DNA from 3 places in the Nocardioides sp. NPDC051685 genome. Region 1 is predicted to be linked to each of the others. Evidence: riboswitches for the same ligand, from Rfam matches in the RefSeq annotation. Region 1 holds a riboswitch; each other region holds the start of a gene.
What was found. Region 1 has a riboswitch for cobalamin ahead of ACIA03_RS27395 (nitrite reductase). Riboswitches for the same ligand answer to the same signal wherever they lie in the genome.

Region 1 (4,873 bases):
GACCTGCCCGGCCGCGGTGACCCGGGTCGAGCTCGCTCCCACGATGACCAGGCACTTCATGTCGATGGAGCCCGGATCGAGGTCACCGAGCGTGGTCACGGTCAGCGACTCCTCGGCCCGCCCGACGTCGCGGCCGACGATGACGACGGTGTCGGGCTTGCGCTGCTCGAGGAGTACGTCGCGGGCCAGCCCGATCTGCTCCGTGCGCGAACGCGAGGCCGGGTTGTAGATGGCCAGCACCAGGTCGGCGCCCGCGACCGCGCGCAGCCGGTCCTCGACGACGGACCACGGCTTGAGCCGGTCCGAGAGGGACATCACCGCGAAGTCGGCGCCGACCGGGGCACCCGCCCGCGCGGCCACCGCCTGGACGGCGCTGACCCCGGGCAGCACCCGGACGCGTACGTCGGCGTAGGCCGGGTCCTCGGCGGCCTCGAACACCGCGGCGGCCATCCCGAAGACCCCGGCGTCGCCGCCGGAGACGACGGCGACCCGCTCCCCCGCGAGCGCCAGGTCCAGGGCGTGCCGGGCCCGGTCGACCTCGACCGTGTTGCCCGAGGCGTGCCGCTGCAGCCCGGCCCGCTGCGGCACCCGGTTGACGTACGGCGCGTAGCCGACGACGTGGTCCACCTCGGCCAGCGCGGAGCTCACCTCGGGCGTCAGCCAGCCGTCAGGTCCCGGCCCCAGCCCGACGACCAGAACTTCGCCCCTCTCGGACGTCGTCTCGACAGGCTCTGCCACCGAGGACTCCTCCAAGGACTCCTGCCGCAGCCGCGTTGCGGCCGAGGCGGGAGCAGGAGCCGAGTCACCTGGGACGACGATGAGCGAGAAGTACGGCACGGACGACGGATCCACGTCCGCCACCGGCAGCCAGCGCTCCTCGGGCTGCGAGGCACGCTCGACGTACCAGGCACCCTCGAGCCGCCCGGCGGCCTCGAGCGCGGAACGAACCGCGGGGAAGGTCCGGCCGAGCTTCATGATGATGGCGGCCTCGGTGTCGGCCAGGCGCCGGGCGAGCTCGGGCTCGGGCAGGGTTCCGGGCAGCACCGTGAGGACGTCGGTCTGGCGCACCAGCGGCGTCGAGACGGCCGCGGTGGCGGCCGCGAAGGCGGGGACGCCGGGCACGACCGAGGTCTCGTAGATCTCCTTGAACCGGTCGTGGAGGTACATCGAGGAGCCGTAGAAGAGCGGGTCGCCCTCGGCGAGCAGCACCACGTCACGGCCGGCGTCGAGATGGGCCGAGAGCCGGACCGCGCAGGACTCGTAGAACTCCGCCATCGCCCCGACGTAGCCGCCCGGGTGCGAGGTGGTCCCGGTGGTGACCGGGTAGCGCAGCTCCTCCTCGATCGCCCCAGAAGGGATCAGCGAGGACGCGATCCGGCGAGCGTGGGACTGCTTGCGCACCCCGGCGTGGTAGGCGATCACCGGGGCGGCGCCGATCAGCCGGGCGGCCTTGAGGGTGATCAGCTCGGGGTCGCCCGGACCGATGCCGACGACGGTGAACTTCCCGCGTACGTCTGCGTTCATTCCTGCTCCTGGGCGAGTGCGTTGAGTGCGGAGGAGGTCATCGCGGAGCCGCCACGGCGGCCGCGCACGGTGACGAAGGGGATGTCGATCCCGTGATCGTCGGCGAACGAGGCGAGCGCCTCCTTGGACTCGGCGGCGCCGATGAAGCCGACCGGGCAGCCGACGATCGCGGCCGGTCGCGGGCCGCCGTCGAGGATCATCTCGAGCAGGTGGAAGAGCGCCGTCGGGGCGTTGCCGATGGCGACCACGGCACCCTCGAGGTAGGGCTCCCACAGCGACAGGGCGGCGGCGGTGCGGGTCGTGCCCCAGGCGCGGGCGAGCGCCGGGACCCGGTCGTCGCCGAGCATGCAGAGCACCTCGTTCTCTCGCGGGAGGCGGCTGCGGGTGACCCCGGTCGCGACCATCGTCGCGTCGCACAGGATCGGCGCCCCGGCCTCGAGCGCACCGCGCGCGGCCTTCACCAGACCGGGGTGGATGACCAGGTCGGCGGCGAGATCGACCTGTCCGCTGCCGTGGATCATCCGGACCGCGAGCCGCTCGGCGTCGGCGGGCACCCCGGAGAGGTCGGCCTCGCGCCGGATGGTCGCGAAGGAGTCGACGTAGATCGCCGGCCCCTGGTCGATGTAGTCGTAGCGCCGGGTCGGGCGGGCCTGCGGCGACGGCACGAGTACGCCACGCCACGGCGTCACCACGACCGCCGGCGCCCGCTCCACCAGCGCCTCGACGGCGGCCCGGTCCAGTGCCCCGTCGGGGGCGGCGACGTGCTCGCCCCCGGGCACCTCGCCGAACCCGAGCTCGGCCGCGGGCGCCGGGACGCGAGCATCGGCCGCGACCGGCTCGACCAGGGGAGCATCGAGCTCGGAGACGTGCCAGGGCGCCGACGGCCCCTCGCCGCGTACGTCCAGGAAGCGTGAGGCGAGCGAGACCAGCCGCGAAGCGGCCTCGGCGAGCGGCACGACCGGCCCCCACGACCCACCGACCCGGAGCTGGCCCTCGGTGGCCGACAGCGCCACCAGCCCGAGGTCGCACTCGCGCGAGACCAGGTCGCCCCGACCGTCGTCGAGCACGAAGAGGAACCGCCCCGGCAGCGCCGCCAGCCGCGGCGAGGCACACAGCAGGCGGTCCAGCGAGGCGGCGACGCCGCGCAGGTCGGCCCGCCCTCCGGCGAGCCCGGTCTGCGGGGAGACCATCACGTTGCGTACGAGCTCGTGGGTCTGCACCGGCACCAGACCGGTCGCCTTCAGCGCGGAGAGCACCTCGCCCGGCAGCGCGCCGTCCTCCCCCACAGGAAGGCCGCGCACCTGCAGATTGGCACGGCCGGTGAGATAGACACGGCCGTCGCCGTAGGTCTCGGCCACGGAGACCAGCGAGAGCAGCGAGGCCGACGAGACGGACCCGCCGATCAGGCGCAGCCGCACCAGCAAGCCGTCCTCGGCCGGCCACGGACGGCCGACTCCTGGGCACCGGTCGGATCGGACTCGGGACATCGCCACACCTGCTCTGGTCAGGTGCCCTTCCGCGGGGCACGTGGTGACCTGGCGGCGGGCGCCGCCAGAGCCAGCAGGTCTTCGGACTCGGAATCGATCGGTGCGGAGCGCCTTCCCGGAGCCAGGCTCCAGTGGCTGCTCTCTCCGGAGAGAGGGCGTGCCCCGCCCGTCATCCTCACCGCTGCGCGTCAGTCCCGGACTTTCACCGGGTTCCCTGACCCCATCAGGCATGGAGTACGACTGGCAGGGCGAGACTACCTACTTGCGGACACGGCGCCGAATTGCTCGCCGCCCGGCAGTGGTCTGTGCCAGTGTTCGGCTACTCAGAACCTCCCACCACGTCCTCCAACAGATGGAGTCTCCCGTGACCGGATCGCCTCACCGACAGCTGTTCGTGCTCGCGACCGTCTCGGCCCTCGGGTTCGGCCTCGCGGCCTGCGCGACGACCTCGGAGTCGAAGGTCGCGATCGGCCTGGTGGTGCCGGCCTCCGGCGCCGACAAAGCGATCGGCACCGACATGACCCGTGGGTTCGATCTCTACCTCGACCAGCACCACGGGAAGCTCGGTGGCCGGCTCGTCGACGTCATCGAGGCCGACGAGGGCGACCGGGTGAAGACCGGTGTCGCCGCGGTGACCAGGCTGATCGAGGACGACGAGGTCCAGGCGGTCGTCGGCGTGGTGAGCTCGGAGACGGCGCTCGCGGCCAAGCAGGTCGCGAGCGACAGCGAGACGCCGCTGATCGTGACCGGAGCCGGAGCCGACAAGTTCGCCGACGGCTCCGACTACGTGTGGCGTACGTCCTCGATCAACGCGGACCTGGGCGGCTCGCTCGGGAAGGCGATCGCCCGCGAGACCGGGCAGGGCACGGCCTACGTCATCGCCTCCGACGACGGTGCCGGTCATGAGCTCTCCGACAGCTTCATGATCGCGATGGAGGCCTCGGGCGGCAGCGTCGCGGGCCAGAGCTACACGGCGGCCGGCGCGACCGAGGAGTGGTCGGGCATCTTCGACAAGGTCGAGGAGTCCGGTGCGGACGCGATCTACGCGGCGTATGCGGGGCAGGAGGCGGAGGCGTTCGTGCAGCAGTACCGCGACTCCGGCCTGGCCCGGAAGACCCGGCTCTACGGCCCCGGGTTCCTCACCGAGGGCGACGTGCTGTCCTCGCTAGGCGGCGCCGCCGCCGGCGTGAGGACCGTGCTGCACTACAGCGACGCGATGGACTCGCTGATGAACAGCGCCTTCGTGAAGGACTACCGCAAGGCGTACGACGCCACCCCGACGGTCTACTCGGTGCAGGCCTACGACGCCGCGGCCGCGCTCGACAAGGCCCTCGACCTCTCCGACGACGTCAACCGCAAGGAGATCGCCGACTCCCTCGGGTCCGTCGGCACCATCTTCAGCCCGCGCGGGAACTGGTCCTTCGACCCCAACCACAATCCCGACCAGGCCTACTACCTGCGGGTGGCCAGGGACACGCCCGACGGCCCCCGCAACGTGGTGCTGCAGGAGATCGCCTCAACGGGCCATTGATGTAACGACCCGGTCCCCGACGGAAACTTCGATCTCACAACCAGTCGATGGCTCAGGCACCGAGAACCACCACTCGACACGATGGAGACCGAAGGAGATATCCGATTCGTGCAGAAACTGCACGGACACCTCAGCGCCGGTCCCAGTGCCGGAAACAAGACTCATGGCCGTGCCAGGAGAGGGCGGCGACATCGCAGAACTAGCGACAACCCGTACGCCTCGGGGCCAGATCTCGGCGAGATAGATCTGCGCCTCCCATCCGTCCGAGACCAGCGGGATATCGAGTTCAATGAGCGTTGGCTTCATGTCAAACACTGCGTCAGCTGACTTC
Region 2 (4,873 bases), on a different contig from region 1:
AACTCCGGCGACGGGCTTGAGGGCGCCCCCACAGCATCCCCAAGCTCCGTCGCCGGAGCGGTAACGACATCGTCGTCTATCCACGTGAACGCAACACCCTGCCCGGAGGTCACGCTGATTTCGGTAACATTTCTGGAGGCATAGCTCCAGGCCCCCGAATCGTCGGTGACCCACAGCGACCAGTAGGCGTCGGCAGGCGGCATCTGGGCGCAGCCGGCCGCCTCCGGCCGGCCGTCGATGCGGCACACGACGCTGGGCATCGAGGTCACATAGGTCAGCGGATGTCCGGCCTTCTCGAACAGATCGGCGCCGGTGTCGCCCTCGGCGGGCTGGACGCAGACGACCTCCGGCTCGCCGCCCAGGGCGTTGGGTTCGACCACGACGGTGACGCCGCCGCACGCCTCGGCGGCGGACCCGGAGGCCGGGGTGACGACGGGGGCGGTGGCCCCGGCGAGCATCGCCAGGGCCACCAGCGCGAACCGTGGGCTCAGCACGAGCTCTTCGTGGTCGTGTCCTTGGGCAGGAAGACGAGGGACGGGAGCGCCTGGGCAGCCGCGAGGCGGTACATCCCCTCGGACTCCTTGGTCAGGCCCTTGGTGTTGCCGTCGGTCAGGGCGGCGTCGTCGTAGGCCACCGCGCCGACGTCGTCGCCGCAGGTCACGACGTGCTCGGCGACCCAGGTCGCCGCCTTCTCCGCGGACTCGGTCTCACCCGCGCGCCCGAAGGCCCATCCGGCCAGGCCGGTGGTGTTGGAGTTGGCGATGTTGCCGGTGGCCGCCTTGAAGGACCCGTCCTCGGCCTGAGTCTCCTTCAGCCACTCCACGCCGGCCTTGACGGCCTTCTCCGCCTCCGGGGACGCCACGCCCGAGAGCGCGATCAGGGCGAACGCGGTGGCGTCCGCGTCCGGCACGGCCTTGGGGTCGGCGTCGCAGGTCTGGTCGGCGGCCGTGGGGTCAGCCGCGAAGGTGACCCGGAACCAGCCCTCCTCGCACTGCTGCCCGGCCAAGAACTCCGTCGCGGCCGCGGCCTTCGTGCTCTCGGCGTTGTTGAGGGCCCACACGGCGTACGACTGGCCGATGGTGTTGGAGTAGTCGGCCGCCTTCTTGTTCTTGGGGTCGAGCTTGTCGGCGATGCGGCCGTTCGCGGCCACGGTGCCCTCGAGCTGCTTCAGCAGGGCGGGGTCGGAGGCGTCGATGTTCTGCTGGAGGACGAGCGCCTTCGCGGTGGCGCCGGCCGAGGTGATGGTGCCGAACCCGGGCGAGGTGTAGGCCTTCTTGTTCTTCATGACCGCGGCGGTGATCGTGGCGATCTCCTCGTCGTAGCCACCGACCTCGGCCAGCGCGATCCCGATGTCGGCGCTGAGCCCGAAGTCGTCGGTGCCGTACTGCGCGTTGCGGGCCACACCCTTCGGTGCCTGGGCGACGAGCCAGTCGGCCACGGAGGTCGACACCTTCGCGTCGTAGGTGGGCTTCTCCCCCTCCTCGACGGTCTTCTCGCCACAGCCGGCGAGCGAGGTGAGGGCAAGGGCGGCGACGATGCCGCCGAGGACGGTCTTCTTCATGGTTCCTTCCGCGCTGTTCGTCGGGAAGGCCCAGGGCCGACCCGCTGCTTTCCACGACAGCGTCAGGTCAGTACGCGTCCGTCGGCAGGTGCTCCGGCTCGCTCAGGGCACCGTCGGTGTCCTGGGCCTACGGTTGCGGGTCAGCGCCGGGATTCGACCGGCTTCCCCCACCACGGCGTGTGTTGATAGAGGGGGCCATCTTATGCCGGGCCGGCCGTGCTTGCGGGATCGCCGCAGAGCAGTCACTCTGTCCCCATGCGCCACAGGATTCTCGGCCTTGTCGCAGCGTCGATCTCGGCCACCCTTCTCGCCCTCTGCCCGACCACGACAGCGGTCGCGGAGCCGGACCGGACATCGGTCACGTACGCCGATCTGGTCGCCATGTTCGGCGACAAGGTCGGTGACCGGAAGACCGTCGAGACCGGGCTCCCGACCCTCAACCGGGCCATGGCCGACGCCGGGATCACCACCGCCTACCGGCAGTCGGCCTATCTGGCCACGCTCGTCAACGAGAGCTCCCTCCACCACGACGCCAAGGGTCGCGACAAGCGGAAGTTCACCGGCCGCGGCTACATCCAGCTGACCGGGAAGGCCAATTACACCGACGCCGGCGCCTACTTCGGGATCGACCTGCGCCGCCGCCCCGAGCTGGCCAGGTCGCTGGACTACAGCGCGCCGATCTCGCGGTGGTACTGGACCGTCGCCCGCGACATCAACCCGCTCGCCGACGCCCTCGAGATGGGCAAGGTCAACGCGGCGATCGGCTACCCCCACGACAAGGAGGAGGACGCCGAGCGCTGCCGCGACTTCAAGGCCGCACTGAAGCACCTCAACGGGTCGGTGCCCAAGGGGATCAAGTGCGCCCGCCCGAAAGCAGCCCAGGACTCTGCGGCCAGGCCCTAGAAGAGGTACGTCATTTCTTCGTGCGCTTGTCGCTGACCGCGATCGCCGAGGTGCCTTCGTCCTTGAGCTCGAAGAGGTCGATCGCCTTGATCAGCTTGGTCCAGGTGGCGTACCCGTAGTTGCGCGGATCCTCGGAGGACTGGTTGCGGATGCGGGAGACGACCGTGCCGACCAGGGCCCAGCCGTCGTCGTCTGCGGCCGCGGCGATCGAGTTGCGCAGCAGCTGGATCAGCCGGGCGTTGCGCTTCAGCAGCTGTCCGTTGGTCGCCGACGACGACGGCTTGCGGGTGCGCGGGGTCCCGGGCTCGGTGTCGACCTCGGTCTCCTCCTCGGTGTCACCGAGCTTCTCCACGACGGTGAACCGGGTGCAGGCGCTCTTGAACGGCGCCGGCGTCTTCTCCCGGCCATAGCCGTAGACCGCCCGGCCCTTCTCCCGCAGGTAGTGGACCAGCGGCGTGAAGTCGGAGTCGGAGGAGACCAGCGCGAACGCGTCCGGGACGGCAGCGTGCAGCAGCTCGACCGCGTCGATGGCGAGCGCCATGTCGGAGGCGTTCTTGTGGGCGGTCAGGTCGAACTGCTGCATCGGCCGGATCGCTGCTTCGTGCAGCTCGCCGATCCACCCCTTGAGCTCGTGCTTGGTCCAGTTGCCGTAGGCCCGGCGGATCGTCACCTCGCCGTATTCGGCGAGGTCGTTCAGGATCGCGTCGATCTTGGTCGCGGGTGCATTGTCGGCGTCGATGAGCAGGGCAATGCGGAAGGGCTCGGTCACGCCGGACAGTCTGCCAGTGCCACCCACCGCCGAGTCGGCTCATCCTGACCAAAACCAACGCCGAGTCGGCGCGTCATGACGCGCCGACTCGGCGGAGTTTGATGTCAGAACGAGCCGACTCGGCGTGGGTTCAGGCGAGCTTCTCCAGGATCAGCTCGCGGACACGCTTGGCGTCCGCCTTGCCACCGGTCGCCTTCATGACCGCACCGATGAGCGCACCGGCCGCGGCCTGGTTGCCGCCGCGGATCTTCTCCGCGACCGCGGGCTGGGCGGCGATGGCCTCGTCGACGGCGGCACCGAGGGCGCCGTCGTCGGAGACCACGGCGAGGCCGCGGGCCTCGATGATCTCGGCGACGCTGCCCTCACCGGCCAGCAGGCCCTCGAAGACCTGGCGGGCCAGCTTGTCGGTGAGCGTCTTGGCGTCGACCAGCTTCTGCACCTCGGCGACCTGAGCCGGGGTGACCCCGACCTCGGCGAGCTCGACGCCACGGTCGTTGGCGCTGCGGGAGAGCTCGGCCATCCACCACTTGCGGGCCGCCTGCGGGGAGGTTCCTTCGGCGACCGTCGCCTCGATCAGCGACAGAGCGCCGGCTGCCCAGACGTCGCGCATCTCCAGCTCGGAGTAGCCCCACTCGACCTGCAGGCGGGCCCGCTTGTCAGCGGTGCGCTCCGGCAGGCTCGCCCGCAGCTCCTCGACCCATTCGCGGCTCGGCGCGACCGGGACGAGATCCGGCTCGGGGAAGTAGCGGTAGTCGTCGGCGTCCGACTTCGGGCGCCCGGCCGAGGTGGTGCCGGTGTCCTCGTGGAAGTGGCGGGTCTCCTGGAAGATCGCCTCCCCCGCGTCGAGGATCCCGGCGTGACGCGACATCTCGAAACGTACGGCCCGCTCGACCGAGCGCAGCGAGTTCACGTTCTTCGTCTCGGTGCGCGTCCCCAGCTTGTCGGAGCCCTTCGGGGACAGCGACAGGTTGACGTCGCAGCGCATCGAGCCCTGGTCCATGCGTACGTCGGAGACACCCAGACCCAGCAGGATCTCGCGCAGCGCGGCGACATAGGCCTTGGCCACGAGCGGCGCCTTGGCACCGGTGCCGAGGATCGGGCGGGTGACGATCTCGATCAGCGGGATCCCGGCCCGGTTGTAGTCGACCAGCGAGTAGTCGGCGCCGTGGATGCGACCGGTCGCGCCACCGATGTGGGTGGTCTTGCCGGTGTCCTCCTCCATGTGGGCACGCTCGATCTCGACCCGGAAGGTCTCCCCCTCGACCTCGACGTCGAGATAGCCGTCGTAGACGATCGGCTCGTCGTACTGCGAGGTCTGGAAGTTCTTCGGCATGTCCGGGTAGAAGTAGTTCTTCCGGGCGAACCGGCACCACTCCGCGATCGACCCGTTGAGCGCGAGCCCGATCCGGATCGCCGACTCCACGGCCTTGGCGTTCACGACCGGCATCGAGCCGGGCAGGCCGAGGCAGGTCGGGCAGACCTGGGAGTTGGGCTCGCCGCCGAAGGTCGCCGGGCAGCCGCAGAACATCTTGGTGTTGGTGTTGAGCTCGACGTGCACCTCGAGCCCGAAGGCCGGGTCGTAGCGCTCCAGCACCTCGTCGAACGGGACAAGAGTCTCCGTCATCGGGCCACCTCCAGCT
Region 3 (4,873 bases), on a different contig from region 1:
AGATGACCGCGACGCCGGCCTGCTTGGCCTCGGCGGTGTTGCGGAAGTCGACCTGCTCCCCGGCGAGCAGGTAGTCGCCGGCGTCGCGGCGGTAGAGCCCGGCGACGATCTTGACCAGGGTCGACTTCCCGGCTCCGTTCTCCCCCACGAGCGCGTGAATGGATCCGGCCTCGACCCGAAGGCAACCGGTCCGGAGGGCGCGTACGGGGCCGAACGACTTGGCCACGTCCCGCAGCTCCAGTGCGGCGGGTGTGTCCGGCATGGGCAACTCCTCGAATTGAAAGGTTTCAAGTGTGGTTTACGCTAGTGATGGCAATCACATACGTCAACACTCTGCGGCCGCTAATTTGAGCGAGGTACGGACTTTGTCGTCGCATCAGGTCGGGACCCGCCCCCTTCCGGACGGGAATCCTGCCGCGTCAGACCGCGTTGAGAGCCCCATGCACGCACTCTGGGTATGGGCACATCCGCACGCGTCGTCGCTCAACGGACGGCTGCAAGAGGCGGGCCGGAACGCTCTCGTCGCCGCCGGCTGGACCGTCGACGAGATCGACCTCTATCGAGAAGGTTTCAATCCACTTCTGGTGGAACGCGGCGAAGCCGACGTACGCCGCCACCAGGAGCGGCTGCGGGCCGCTGATCTGCTCGTCGTGCAGTTCCCGTTGTGGTGGTATTCCGTGCCGGCCATCCTCAAGGGCTGGATCGACCGGGTCTTCGAGTCGGGGTTCGCCTTCGACGTACCCGATCCGGAGACGGGCAAGCCGCTCAAGTACGGCAAGGGCGGCCTGGCCGGCAAGCGTGCGCTGACGATCGTCACCGCCGGAGACCGGGCCGCCACCCTCGGTCCGCGCGGGATCAGCGGCCACATCGAGGACGTCCTGTGGCCGCTGCTGCACGGCACCTTCTGGTACACCGGGATGGACCCGCTGCGCCCGCACCTGATCACCGACGCCGACACCATCGACGCCCAGGTCATGGCGCGGATCGAGGCCGACCTGAGCGTACGTCTCGAGGGCGTGATGACGGAGCCGCGGATCGACTACCGCCCCATGGCCGAGGAGCACTACGACCACACCATCAGGCTTCACGACTCGGTCGCGCCCGGGGAGGACGGGCTGAGCGCCCACCGCGAGGGCTGAGGTCGTGCCTCGGAGAGGTTGGGCCGCCTGCTACGGTCGTCGGGCCAGCCGCTCGGGACGTAGTCCCGGCACGGGAACCCGGTGAGAGTCCGGGACTGACGCGCAGCGGTGTGGGTGACGGACGGGACACTGTGCCACTGGGCCCTCGGGCCTGGGAAGGCGTCTCGCGCCGGTCGATCCCGAGTCCGAAGACCTGCTGGCCCTGCAGCAGACCGCTGCGGGTCAGCACGGGCGACGCGCACCAGCCCGCGACCCGCTCGAGGACCGACGTGCACCTGCCTCGCACCATCCGAACGATCACCGCGAGCACCGTTCTGGTGCTCGGCTCCACGCTGGCCGGCTGCGCCGCCGACCAGCCCTCCGGAGCACAGCAGGCGGGCGGCGACACCGCCGGCTTCCCGCTCACGCTGACCAACTGCGGGCGCGAGATCACGCTCGAGGCACCGCCCGAGCGCGCGGTCTCGCTCAATCAGGGCTCTACCGAGATCCTGCTCTCGCTCGGCCTCGCCGACCGGATGGTCGGCACCGCGGTCTGGACCGACCCGGTGCTCGACTCGCTCGCCGAGGACAACGAGCGTATTCCCCGGCTCGCCGACAACTGGCCCTCCTACGAGCGCGTCCTGGAGGCGGAGCCCGACTTCGTCACCGCCTCGTTCATCAGCACCCTGGGCGAGGGCGGGGTGACCACACCCGAGGACCTGGAGAAGCTGGGCGTCGGCTCCTACCTCTCCCCCGCCGAGTGCGTGAAGGACAACGAGGGCGACGACGACGGCACCCGTCTGGACCCTCTCGAGATCGAGACGATCTACCAGGAGATCACCGAGCTGGCGCGGATCTTCGGCGTACCCGAGCGCGGCGAGAAGCTCGTCGCCGACCTGTCTCGGCGCCTCGAGGCAGCCGAGAGGAAGGCGCCGGAGAGCGAGGTGAGCGCGATGTACTGGTTCGCCAACTCCGAGTCGCCCTATCTGGCCGGCTGCTGTGGCGGCCCCGGCATCATCGGCCGCGCCCTCGGCATCGAGAACGTCTTCGACGACACCACCGACGAGTGGCCGCAGATCAACTGGGAGACCGTCGCCGAACGCAACCCCGACGTCATCGTCCTCGGCGACCTGACCCGCAAGAGCCAGACCGCCGAGACCGCCCGCGCGAAGATCGACTACCTGAAGAGCAACCCGGTCACCGCCCGGATGGACGCTGTCCGCAACGACCGCTTCGTGACGCTCTCCGGCGCCGAGCTCAACCCCTCCATCCGCACCGTGTACGCGGTCGAGAACGTCGCCGACCAGCTCGCCGACCTGGGCCTATGACGCTCCGGGCGCAAGTTCCCGAGCCGAGGCGTCACTCCGGTCGGCCGAAGCGTCACCCCGGTCGGCCGACCTGGCACGGCCGTGACGCCTCGGCCGACGTAGGTGACGCCTCGGCCGACGTAGGTGACGCCTCGGCGATCGGGGTCACCGGCGTCCTGTTGGGTCTGGCTCCCCTGCTGGTGCTGGCCTCGGTGGCGGGCGCGATCACGGTCGGGCCCTCGGACCTGGGCGTCGCCGACGTCTACGGCGTCGTAGCCGACCGGGTGGGCATCGGCTCGTCCGACCTCACCCTGCTCCAGCAGAGCATCGTGTGGGACCTGCGGCTGCCGCGTACGTTGCTGGCGGGGATCTGCGGGGCGGGGCTGGCCATCTGCGGGGTGATCCTGCAGTCGCTGCTGCGCAACCCGCTCGCCGACCCGTTCGTGCTCGGCATCTCCTCGGGCGCCTCCACCGGAGCGGTCTCGATCGTCGTGCTCGGCATCGGGTCGGGCGCGATCGGGCTCTCCACCGGGGCCTTCGTGGGTGCGCTGGCATCGTTCGCACTCGTGCTGCTGCTCGCCTCGCTCGCGGGCGGCACCACCGACCGGCTCGTGCTGGCCGGCATCGCCGCCACCCAGCTGTTCTCGGCCCTGACCTCGTTCATCGTGTTCACCGCGGCGGACGCCGAGCAGACGCGCGGGGTGCTCTTCTGGCTGCTCGGCTCGCTCTCCTCGGCGAGCTGGACCGACGTACTCGTCTGCGGGGTGATCGTGCTCGGCGGGCTGCTCTGCTGCGTCGCGGGCGCCGGGTGGCTGGACGCGTTCGCCTTCGGCAACGACGCGGCGGCATCCCTGGGCGTCGACGTCACGCGCATCCGGGCGGTGCTGCTGGTGCTGACGGCGCTGATGACGGCCGTCATCGTTTCCACGTCCGGCGCGATCGGCTTCGTCGGGCTGGTCCTGCCCCATCTCGCCCGGGCGCTGGTCGGGGTCGGACACCGGCTGCTGCTCCCGGCCACGGCGCTGCTCGGCGCGATCTTCCTGATCTGGGTCGACACCGCGGCCCGGACGGTGATCGACCCCGAGGAGCTCCCGGTCGGAGTCGCGACCGCGCTGGTCGGAGTGCCCGCCTTCGCCGTCGTGCTGATGAGGGCCCGGCGATGACCGCGCTCGAGGCCGGCCGGGTCCACTGGGCGCCGCGTGGCCGTCTCGTCGTCGACGACGTGTCCCTCCGGGTCGAGGACGGCGCCACTGTCGGGCTGCTCGGACCCAACGGCTCCGGGAAGTCCTCGCTCATCCGGATCCTGGCCGGGCTCCGGCCGCCCTCCTCCGGCGACGTACGCCTCGACGGCAGCCCGCTCGCCGGGATGTCCCGGCGTCGGCTGGCGCGTCGGCTCGCGGTCGTCGAGCAGGAGCCGGCGACCAGCCAGGATCTCCGGGTACGCGACGTCGTCGCGCTCGGCCGGGTCCCCCACCGCCCGGCATGGGCGCCCGACAGCGCCCGGGACCGCGCCGTCATCGAGGAGGCGGCCACCCACGCCGGCATCGCCGACCGCCTCGACCAGCGCTTCTCGACGCTGTCGGGCGGCGAGCGGCAACGTACGCAGATCGCCCGGGCGCTCGCCCAGGAGCCCGAGATCCTGCTCCTGGACGAGCCGACGAACCACCTCGACGTACGTCACCAGCTGGCGCTGCTCGCGCTGGTCCGCCGGATGCCCACGACCTGCCTGGTCGCGCTCCACGACCTCAACCTCGCCGCCGCCTACTGCGACCAGGTCTTCGTGCTCTCCCAGGGCCGTGTCGTGGCCGGCGGCCCTCCCGCCGAGGTGCTCACCGAGTCGCTGATCTCGGAGGTCTACGGCGTCCGCGCTCGCGTGCATCACGACGAGGGCGTCGTCATCCGCTTCCTCGGCCCGCTGTGACCTGCGGTCAGAGCTGGGAGTCGTAGACGCGTACGTAGTCCACGACCATGCTCTGCGGGAACTGGGTCGTGCCGTCGGGGTTGCCGGGCCAGTTGCCGCCGACCGCGACGTTGAGGATGAAGAAGAACGGCTGGTCGAAGACCCAGGGGTTGGCGCCGGTGTCGGCCGTGGTGAAGGTCTGGTAGGCGACCCCGTCGACGGACCAGGTGATCGAGCCGGGCTGCCAGTCGACGGCGAAGGTGTGGAAGGTGTCGGCGAAGGACCAGCCCTGCGGGTGCATGTACTGGCCGGTGATGCCGTTGGCGCCCGAGTAGCCGGGACCGTGCAGGGTGCCGTGGACCAGGTGGGGCTCGTAGCCGACGTTCTCCATGATGTCGATCTCGCCGGAGCTGGGCCATCCGACGTTGTCGAACTGGCCGCCCAGCATCCAGAACGCCGGCCAGATGCCCTGCCCGCGCGGGATCTGGATCCGCGCCTCCAGGCGCCCGAACTTCGGCTGGACCTTGCCCTTGGTGGTGAGCCGGGCC

Region 2: it holds a riboswitch for cobalamin, as region 1 does, so the genes downstream of both, ACIA03_RS29630 (prenyltransferase/squalene oxidase repeat-containing protein) here and ACIA03_RS27395 (nitrite reductase) in region 1, are expected to answer to the same signal.
Region 3: it holds a riboswitch for cobalamin, as region 1 does, so the genes downstream of both, ACIA03_RS26730 (ABC transporter substrate-binding protein) here and ACIA03_RS27395 (nitrite reductase) in region 1, are expected to answer to the same signal.

Annotation. Positions count from the first base shown of each region.
Region 1 is NZ_JBITCR010000015.1:33,431-38,303, reverse strand. It holds gene cobJ (precorrin-3B C(17)-methyltransferase) at 1-1,524, opposite strand, end outside; gene ACIA03_RS27400 (precorrin-8X methylmutase) at 1,521-2,189, opposite strand; partial or broken gene ACIA03_RS27395 (nitrite reductase) at 2,823-3,011, opposite strand; cobalamin riboswitch at 3,066-3,271, opposite strand; gene ACIA03_RS27390 (ABC transporter substrate-binding protein) at 3,376-4,542, shown strand; gene ACIA03_RS27385 (hypothetical protein) at 4,862-4,873, opposite strand, start outside.
Region 2 is NZ_JBITCR010000021.1:15,643-20,515, reverse strand. It holds gene ACIA03_RS29635 (hypothetical protein) at 1-494, opposite strand, end outside; gene ACIA03_RS29630 (prenyltransferase/squalene oxidase repeat-containing protein) at 488-1,561, opposite strand; cobalamin riboswitch at 1,627-1,776, opposite strand; gene ACIA03_RS29625 (glycoside hydrolase family 19 protein) at 1,817-2,464, shown strand; gene ACIA03_RS29620 (NYN domain-containing protein) at 2,475-3,233, opposite strand; gene gatB (Asp-tRNA(Asn)/Glu-tRNA(Gln) amidotransferase subunit GatB) at 3,364-4,857, opposite strand; gene gatA (Asp-tRNA(Asn)/Glu-tRNA(Gln) amidotransferase subunit GatA) at 4,854-4,873, opposite strand, start outside.
Region 3 is NZ_JBITCR010000014.1:43,870-48,742, forward strand. It holds gene ACIA03_RS26720 (sugar ABC transporter ATP-binding protein) at 1-262, opposite strand, end outside; gene ACIA03_RS26725 (NAD(P)H-dependent oxidoreductase) at 441-1,139, shown strand; cobalamin riboswitch at 1,168-1,355, shown strand; gene ACIA03_RS26730 (ABC transporter substrate-binding protein) at 1,409-2,446, shown strand; gene ACIA03_RS26735 (FecCD family ABC transporter permease) at 2,443-3,588, shown strand; gene ACIA03_RS26740 (ABC transporter ATP-binding protein) at 3,585-4,346, shown strand; gene ACIA03_RS26745 (family 16 glycosylhydrolase) at 4,354-4,873, opposite strand, start outside.